DNA from 2 places in the Kosakonia sacchari SP1 genome. Region 1 is predicted to be linked to the other one. Evidence: predicted binding sites of a transcription regulator. Region 1 holds the regulator's gene; the other holds the start of a gene.

Region 1 (4,430 bases):
TCAACCTGACGGCTCAGGATGAGCCGGATCCGGTCGCCACCAATACTGCCGACCCGACTTACAAAAGCCAACATACGGATACGGTGGTTTATAGCCCGGAAGGGGCGCTTAACTACCGGCTTATCGCGCAGAACGTGGAATACTTTTCTGCTGAAGGTGTGAGTTGGTTCGCGCAGCCCGTTCTGACAACATTCGACGAGAATAAGGTTCCAACCTGGTCGATAAAGTCAGACAAAGCAAAGCTGACCGATGACAAAATGCTTTATCTTTATGGACATGTTGAAGTCAATGCGCTGACGGCGGACGCCCAGCTGCGAAAAATCACTACGGATAACGCCCAGATTAACCTGGTAACGCAGGATGTTACCTCGAATGATCAGGTCACGTTGTACGGTACAACATTTAATTCCACCGGCCTGAAAATGCGCGGCAACTTACGCAGCAAAAACGCCGAGCTGATTGAAAAGGTTAGAAGCTCCTATGAAATTCAAAACAAACAAACGCAGCCTTAATCTTGTATTGGCCACCACGCTTTTGGCCGCCGCGCTTCCGGCGCTCGCCGTGACCGGGGATACCGATCAGCCTATCCATATCGACTCCGATCAGCAGTCGCTGGATATGCAGGGTAATGTCGTGACCTTCACCGGCAACGTCGTGGTAACCCAGGGAACAATTAAAATTAATGCCGACAAAGTCGTCGTTACCCGTCCGGGTGGTCAGCAAGGTAAAGAGATCATTGACGGTTACGGCAACCCGGCGACGTTTTACCAAATGCAGGACAATGGCAAACCCGTTAAGGGCCACTCCTCGCAGATGCATTACGAACTGGAAAAAGATTTCGTTGTGCTGACTGGTAACGCCTATCTGGAACAGCTGGATAGTAATATCACCGGTGACAAAATCACTTATCTGGTGAAAGAGCAGAAAATGCAGGCGTTCAGCGACAAAGGCAAACGCGTGACCACCGTTCTGGTTCCGTCGCAGTTGCAGGATAAGAGCAATAAACAAACCCCGGCCCCGGCGCAAAAAAAGAGTAATTAATTCGTTATGGCAACATTAACTGCAAAGAATCTCGCCAAGGCTTATAAAGGCCGCCGCGTAGTTGAGGATGTCAGTCTGACCGTCAACTCTGGCGAAATCGTCGGGCTGCTCGGCCCTAACGGCGCAGGGAAAACCACCACTTTTTATATGGTGGTAGGTATTGTGTCGCGTGACGCGGGTAACATCATTATTGATGATGAAGACATCAGCTTGCTGCCGCTGCATGCACGTGCGCGCCGCGGTATTGGTTATCTTCCGCAGGAAGCCTCGATTTTTCGCCGCCTGAGCGTCTACGATAACCTGATGGCCGTTCTGCAAATCCGCGATGACCTGACCTCAGAGCAACGCGAAGATCGCGCCAATGAGCTGATGGAAGAGTTCCACATTGAACATCTGCGCGACAATATGGGCCAATCGCTCTCCGGTGGCGAACGTCGCCGTGTGGAAATTGCCCGCGCGCTGGCGGCGAATCCGAAATTTATCCTGCTGGATGAACCCTTTGCCGGCGTTGATCCGATTTCCGTTATCGATATCAAACGTATCATTGAGCACCTGCGTGACAGCGGTCTGGGCGTGCTGATTACTGACCATAACGTTCGTGAAACGCTGGCAGTGTGTGAGCGTGCTTATATCGTCAGCCAGGGGCATCTCATTGCGCATGGAACACCGCAGCAAATCCTTGAAGACGAACACGTTAAGCGCGTGTATCTTGGGGAAGACTTCAGACTCTGATAGGGTAGGGTTTATTGACGTTTTTTGTCGGAGAGTGCTGCTCTGAATATGAAGCAAGGTTTGCAACTAAGGCTCAGCCAACAGCTAGCCATGACGCCACAACTGCAACAGGCTATCCGTCTGCTGCAGTTGTCCACGTTGGAACTTCAGCAGGAACTTCAGCAAGCGCTGGAGAGTAATCCATTGCTGGAACAAACTGATCTTCATGAGGAAGTCGATAGCCAGCAGGTTCAGGAAAATGACGGCCTGGATACCGTCGACGCTCTCGAACAAAAAGAGATGCCGGATGAGTTGCCGTTGGATGCCAGCTGGGATGAAATTTACACCGCAGGTACTCCTTCCGGTAGCAGCCACGATTACATCGATGACGAATTGCCTATCTATCAGGGCGAAACCACGCAGTCATTGCAAGATTATCTAATGTGGCAGGTAGGGCTGACGCCCTTCTCTGACACCGATCGTGCTATCGCAACGTCTATTGTCGATGCCGTTGACGAAACAGGCTATCTCACCGTTTCGCTGGAAGAAGTGCTGGAGAGCATGGGCAATGATGACGTGGGGCTTGATGAGGTTGAGGCGGTACTTAAACGTATTCAGCGCTTCGATCCCGTTGGCGTTGCCGCGCGGGATCTGCGTGACTGCCTGCTGATCCAGCTCTCGCAGTTCGCCAAAGAGACACCGTGGTGTGAAGAGGCCCGGCTTATCATTAGCGATCACTTGGATCTGCTCGCCAATCACGATTTCCGCACCCTGATGCGCGTGACGCGCCTGAAAGAAGAGGTGCTGAAAGAGGCGGTGAATCTGATCCAGTCTCTGGATCCGCGCCCGGGCCAGTCGATCCAGACCAGCGAACCGGAATATGTGATTCCGGATGTTCTGGTACGCAAACATAATGGTCGCTGGACGGTGGAACTGAACTCCGACAGCATTCCACGTCTGCAAATCAACCAGCATTATGCCTCGATGGGCGGCGGCGCACGTAACGATGCCGACAACCAGTTCATCCGCAGTAACTTGCAGGAAGCGAAGTGGTTGATCAAAAGCCTGGAGAGCCGCAACGACACGCTGTTGCGCGTTAGTCGCTGCATTGTTGAGCAGCAGCAAGCCTTCTTTGAACAAGGCGAAGAATTTATGAAACCGATGGTGCTGGCCGATATAGCCCAGGCCGTCGAGATGCACGAGTCGACGATTTCTCGTGTAACGACCCAGAAGTACCTGCACAGTCCTCGCGGCATTTTCGAGCTGAAGTATTTCTTCTCCAGCCATGTCAATACCGAAGGTGGTGGCGAAGCCTCCTCTACCGCTATTCGCGCGCTGGTGAAGAAATTGATCGCCGCAGAAAACCCTGCAAAACCGCTGAGCGACAGTAAGCTGACGACCCTGCTTTCCGATCAAGGAATTATGGTGGCGCGGCGTACCGTTGCGAAGTATCGAGAATCTTTATCCATTCCGCCGTCGAATCAGCGTAAACAGCTGGTTTGACCCAACCGATAAGGAAGACACTATGCAGCTTAACATCACAGGACAAAACGTCGAGATCACTGATGCTCTGCGTGAATTTGTGACCACGAAATTCGCCAAGCTCGAACAGTATTTCGAAAGGATTAATCAGGTCTATATTGTGTTGAAAGTGGAGAAAGTGACTCACACCTCGGATGCGACGCTCCATGTCAATGGCGGCGAGTTGCATGCCAGTGCGGAAGGGCAGGATATGTATGCTGCTATCGACGGTTTGATCGATAAACTGGCGCGGCAGCTCACGAAGCATAAAGATAAACTGAAACAACACTAATTGTCCGAGCGTCCGTCTGGCGCGTTGCACCCTACCGTAACCCGGTAGGGTGACTGGCTCTGGCGTCGCTCAGGTGAAATTATGATGAATAACGATTCCGCTCTTCAATTGAGCAATGTCCTTAACCAGGAATGTACCCGTAGCGGCGTTCACTGCCAGAGTAAAAAACGTGCTCTGGAAATCATCAGTGAACTGGCGGCAAAACAGTTAGGCTTACCGCCACAAGTCGTCTTTGAAGCGATTCTTACGCGCGAGAAAATGGGCAGCACCGGCATTGGAAACGGTATCGCCATTCCTCACGGTAAGCTTGAAGAAGACACGCTTCGCGCCGTTGGCGTTTTTGTGCAACTCGAAACGCCCATTGCCTTCGACGCTATCGATAATCAGCCTGTCGATCTGCTGTTTGCCCTATTGGTGCCAGCGGATCAAACCAAAACGCATCTGCATACGCTCTCGCTGGTCGCAAAAAGGCTGGCGGACAAAACCATCTGCCGGCGCCTGCGCAGCGCGCAAAGTGATGAAGAGCTATATCAAATCATCACGCAGACGGAAGGTGAAAGCGACGATGCGTAACGGGAAGGAAACCTTTTTATCAGTCGTACTGAGGAGAAATGGTTCATGGTCCTGATGATCGTCAGTGGTCGTTCGGGTTCAGGGAAATCCGTCGCTCTGCGCGCCCTTGAAGATATGGGTTTTTATTGCGTCGACAACCTGCCTGTTGTGCTGCTGCCGGAGCTGGCGCAGACGCTTGCCGAGCGTCAGACTTCCGCAGCCGTCAGTATCGATGTGCGAAATATGCCGGAGTCGCCGGAAATTTTTGAACAGGCGATGAGCAATCTGCCGGACGCCTTTTCACCGCAGTTAT
Region 2 (4,430 bases), 580 kb from region 1:
CGCATCAAATCGATGTTCAGGGAAAAGTAACTCAGCAGTTCGGGGAGCGGTGTGCCGAATAGCTTACGAGAGCTTTGCGCCAGCAGTTGCTGTGCCGCAGGGTTGGCGTAATGTACCGCCAGGTCGTCATCAACCAGCAAGATGCTGTTGATCAAAGAATTGAGGATCTGCCCAGCATCGGGCAGCACGCCGCTTGCCATTTAGCAGTCTCCCGGAGGTGTGCACTAATTTAGTGCAGTATAGCGTTTTATTGGTAAAAAGCGCGTTAGATCAGATTGTTGGTGGAGAAAAAAGCCCATCCAGGGATGGGCTAAAAGTTCCACGGCAACTAAAAATCCTCTGGCATCTTTCTTACCATAGCTGCATTGGCTACCTCATTCGCCCGAATCAGTTAGCGAACTCAGTGATTCGGGACATATTCGGTTGCCGCCTTGCTGCGACAAGACTTCTGCCGAGTCTTAATTCTTAAACGCTGTAGTACAATTCGAACTCTACCGGGTGCGGCGTCATGCGAACACGGTCGTTCTCTTCGATACGCAGCGCGATGTAAGCATCGATAGCGTCGTCGGTGAATACGCCACCAGCAGTCAGGAACTCGCGGTCAGCATCCAGCGCGTTGAGCGCTTCTTCCAGAGAGCCTGCAACCTGCGGGATCTCTTTCGCTTCTTCAGCCGGCAGGTCATACAGGTTTTTGTCCATCGCTTCGCCCGGGTGGATTTTGTTTTTAATGCCATCCAGACCAGCCATCAGCAGCGCTGCGAAGCACAGATACGGGTTAGCAGCTGGGTCCGGGAAGCGCACTTCGATACGACGCGCTTTCGGAGAAGCGACAACCGGAATACGGATAGACGCAGAACGGTTACGCGCAGAGTAAGCCAGCATTACCGGCGCTTCATAGCCCGGGACCAGACGCTTGTAAGAGTTGGTGGTCGGGTTAGACAGGGCATTGATCGCTTTTGCGTGTTTGATTACGCCGCCAATGTAGTACAGCGCCATTTCAGACAGGCCAGCGTATTTGTCGCCAGAGAACAGGTTAGTGCCGTTCTTGGACAGGGACATGTGGCAGTGCATACCGGAACCGTTATCACCGAACATCGGTTTCGGCATAAAGGTCGCGGTTTTACCAAAGCGGTGAGCAACGTTGTGCACCACATATTTGTAAATCTGAATTTCGTCGGCTTTTTTGGTCATGGTGTTGAAGCGGGTAGCCACTTCGTTCTGACCAGCCGTTGCCACTTCGTGGTGGTGAGCTTCAACAACCAGGCCCATCTCTTCCATCACCAGACACATGGTGGAACGCAGATCCTGTGATGAATCGACCGGCGGGACCGGGAAGTAACCGCCTTTCACAGCCGGACGGTGACCTTTGTTACCACCTTCGTATTTGGTGGAGGTGTTCCATGCGCCTTCGATATCGTCGATAGCGACGCTGGAACCGGAAATGGAGCTGCCGAAGCGCACGTCGTCGAACAGGAAGAATTCCGGCTCTGGCCCAAACAGAACGGTGTCTGCCAGACCGGTGGAGCGCAGGTATTCTTCAGCGCGTTTAGCGATGGAGCGCGGGTCACGGTCGTAGCCCTGCATGGTGCCTGGTTCGAGGATATCGCAACGAATGATCAGCGTAGACTCTTCGTAGAACGGGTCAATGACAGCGGTAGTCGCGTCCGGCATCAGCACCATGTCTGATTCGTTGATGCCTTTCCAGCCACCAATCGAAGAACCATCAAACATTTTACCTTCTTCAAAGAAGTCGGCGTTTACCTGATGGGCTGGGATAGTGACGTGCTGTTCTTTACCTTTGGTATCGGTGAAGCGCAGATCGACAAACTTCACTTCGTGCTCATTCAGCATCGTCAAAACGTGTTCAGCGGACATACTTAAACTCTCCCGGATTTGTCATTGTCGTCGTGGTAACGAGGTCTTCTAATTACTACGTAAGCTGGCGTAGTTATCGTACAATCGTTAAAGCGAAATCTATGCCAACTTTTAAATGCCCCTAAAAAGGCGTTATCATGCTCGGTATAGTGCAAAAGGGCTGCACCATGATGGTTATGTTGCACCAATATAGTGCCTTTATGTGAACACTGGGCACTATATTGGTGCAATTTTCGTTAAATGCCCCTTTTAACGCTCCGTGAAAGCGATCACAAAGCAACTCTGCAATACTTGTTTGCGGAGGATGTTTGTGATCCTGTTTAGTCCTTCGATTAATACGTGTACAATAACGCGCTATTTCTAATGCCTGAGGCAAAGTTGTGATCGAAAATCTGCGTAACATCGCCATCATTGCTCACGTTGACCACGGTAAAACCACCCTGGTTGACAAGCTGCTGCAGCAATCCGGTACGTTCGACGAACGTGCTGAAACTCAAGAGCGTGTGATGGACTCCAACGATTTGGAGAAAGAGCGTGGGATTACCATCCTCGCTAAAAACACCGCTATCAAATGGAATGATTACCGTATCAACATCGTTGATACCCCAGGGCACGCCGACTTCGGTGGTGAAGTTGAGCGTGTGATGTCCATGGTCGATTCCGTGCTGCTGGTGGTTGACGCATTTGACGGCCCTATGCCGCAAACGCGTTTCGTGACCAAAAAAGCATTTGCCCATGGCCTGAAACCGATTGTGGTAATCAACAAAGTTGACCGTCCTGGCGCGCGTCCGGACTGGGTTGTCGATCAGGTATTCGACCTGTTCGTAAACCTGGATGCGACCGACGAGCAGCTGGACTTCCCGATCGTTTACGCTTCTGCGCTGAACGGTATCGCGGGTATGGACCACGAAGACATGGCTGAAGACATGACTCCGCTGTACCAGGCGATTGTTGACCATGTCCCTGCACCGAACGTCGATCTCGACGGCACGTTCCAGATGCAGATCTCCCAGCTCGACTACAACAACTATGTTGGTGTAATCGGCATCGGTCGTATCAAGCGCGGTAAAGTAAAACCGAACCAGCAAGTCACTATCATTGATAGCGAAGGCAAAACCCGCAACGGTAAAGTCGGCAAAGTGCTGACCCACCTGGGGCTGGAGCGTATTGATAGCGAAATCGCAGAAGCAGGCGATATCATTGCCATCACCGGTCTGGGCGAGCTGAACATCTCCGACACCATCTGCGATCCGCAGAACGTCGAAGCGCTGCCGGCGCTGTCTGTTGATGAACCGACCGTGACTATGTTCTTCAACGTCAACACCTCTCCGTTCTGTGGTAAAGAAGGTAAGTACGTGACTTCACGTCAGATCCTCGACCGCCTGAACAAAGAGCTGGTGCACAACGTTGCGCTGCGCGTTGAAGAGACCGAAGACGCTGACGCATTCCGCGTTTCCGGCCGTGGTGAGCTGCACTTGTCCGTGCTTATCGAGAACATGCGTCGTGAAGGTTTCGAAATGGCGGTTTCCCGTCCGAAAGTTATCTTCCGTGAAATCGATGGCCGCAAACAAGAGCCGTTCGAAAACGTCACGCTGGACGTTGAAGAGCAGCACCAGGGTTCTGTGATGCAGGCGCTGGGCGAGCGTAAAGGCGATCTGAAAAACATGAATCCGGACGGCAAAGGCCGCGTACGTCTCGACTACGTGATCCCAAGCCGTGGTCTGATCGGCTTCCGTTCTGAGTTCATGACCATGACTTCCGGTACTGGTCTGCTGTATTCCACCTTCAGCCATTACGACGATGTTCGTCCGGGCGAAGTGGGCCAGCGTAACAACGGCGTGCTGATCTCCAACGGTCAGGGTAAAGCGGTTGCGTTCGCCCTGTTCGGTCTGCAGGATCGCGGTAAGTTGTTCCTCGGTCACGGCGCGGAAGTGTATGAAGGCCAGATCATCGGTATTCACAGCCGTTCTAACGACCTGACGGTAAACTGCCTGACCGGTAAGAAACTGACCAACATGCGTGCGTCTGGTACAGACGAAGCCACGGTTCTGGTTCCGCCGATCAAGATGACCCTGGAGCAAGCTCTGGAGTTCATCGATGACGACGAACTGGTAGAAGTGACCCCGCTCTCTATCCGTATTCGTAAACGTCACCTGACGGAAAACGACCGTAAACGTGCAATGCGCGGAGCGAAAGAAGAGTAATCACTCTTTATTTGCTTGTGAAAAAGCCGCTGATTTTCAGCGGCTTTTTTTATCCTTGCATGAACACCACCTCCTATGGAGGTGGTCAGCAACAAGTTGGCTCTGCCAATAATGCTACTCATGGGAAAATCCGAATCCGTTATCCCCATAACTGATAAGGATTTAACCATGAGTAGATTCCAGAGAGCATCTCATGTGCTCTGGTGTTGTCAATATCATATCGTTTGGACACCCAAGTACCGATTTCGCATCCTGAGGAACAATGTTGGCAAAGAGGTCTATAAACAGATAAGGATCTCAAGTGAACAGCTCGGGATAGAAGTGGTGGAGCTGAATGTCCAGATAGATCAT

Evidence for each region. Region 1 encodes sigma-54, which starts transcription at its own class of promoters, with help from an activator protein. Its sites were predicted from a motif close to GTTGGCACANNTTTCGCTNT; they were not measured.
Region 2: a site for sigma-54 is predicted at 1,965-1,984, ahead of glnA (glutamate--ammonia ligase). Genes of this name have one in related genera too.

Annotation. Positions count from the first base shown of each region.
Region 1 is NZ_CP007215.2:512,439-516,868, reverse strand. Features, by position in the region: gene lptC (LPS export ABC transporter periplasmic protein LptC) at 1-512, shown strand, start outside; gene lptA (lipopolysaccharide ABC transporter substrate-binding protein LptA) at 481-1,041, shown strand; gene lptB (LPS export ABC transporter ATP-binding protein) at 1,048-1,773, shown strand; gene rpoN (RNA polymerase factor sigma-54) at 1,822-3,255, shown strand; gene hpf (ribosome hibernation promoting factor) at 3,278-3,565, shown strand; gene ptsN (PTS IIA-like nitrogen regulatory protein PtsN) at 3,647-4,138, shown strand; gene rapZ (RNase adapter RapZ) at 4,184-4,430, shown strand, end outside.
Region 2 is NZ_CP007215.2:4,831,077-4,835,506, reverse strand. Features, by position in the region: gene glnL (nitrogen regulation protein NR(II)) at 1-200, opposite strand, end outside; gene glnA (glutamate--ammonia ligase) at 466-1,875, opposite strand; gene typA (ribosome-dependent GTPase TypA) at 2,256-4,079, shown strand; gene tnpA (IS200/IS605 family transposase) at 4,248-4,430, shown strand, end outside.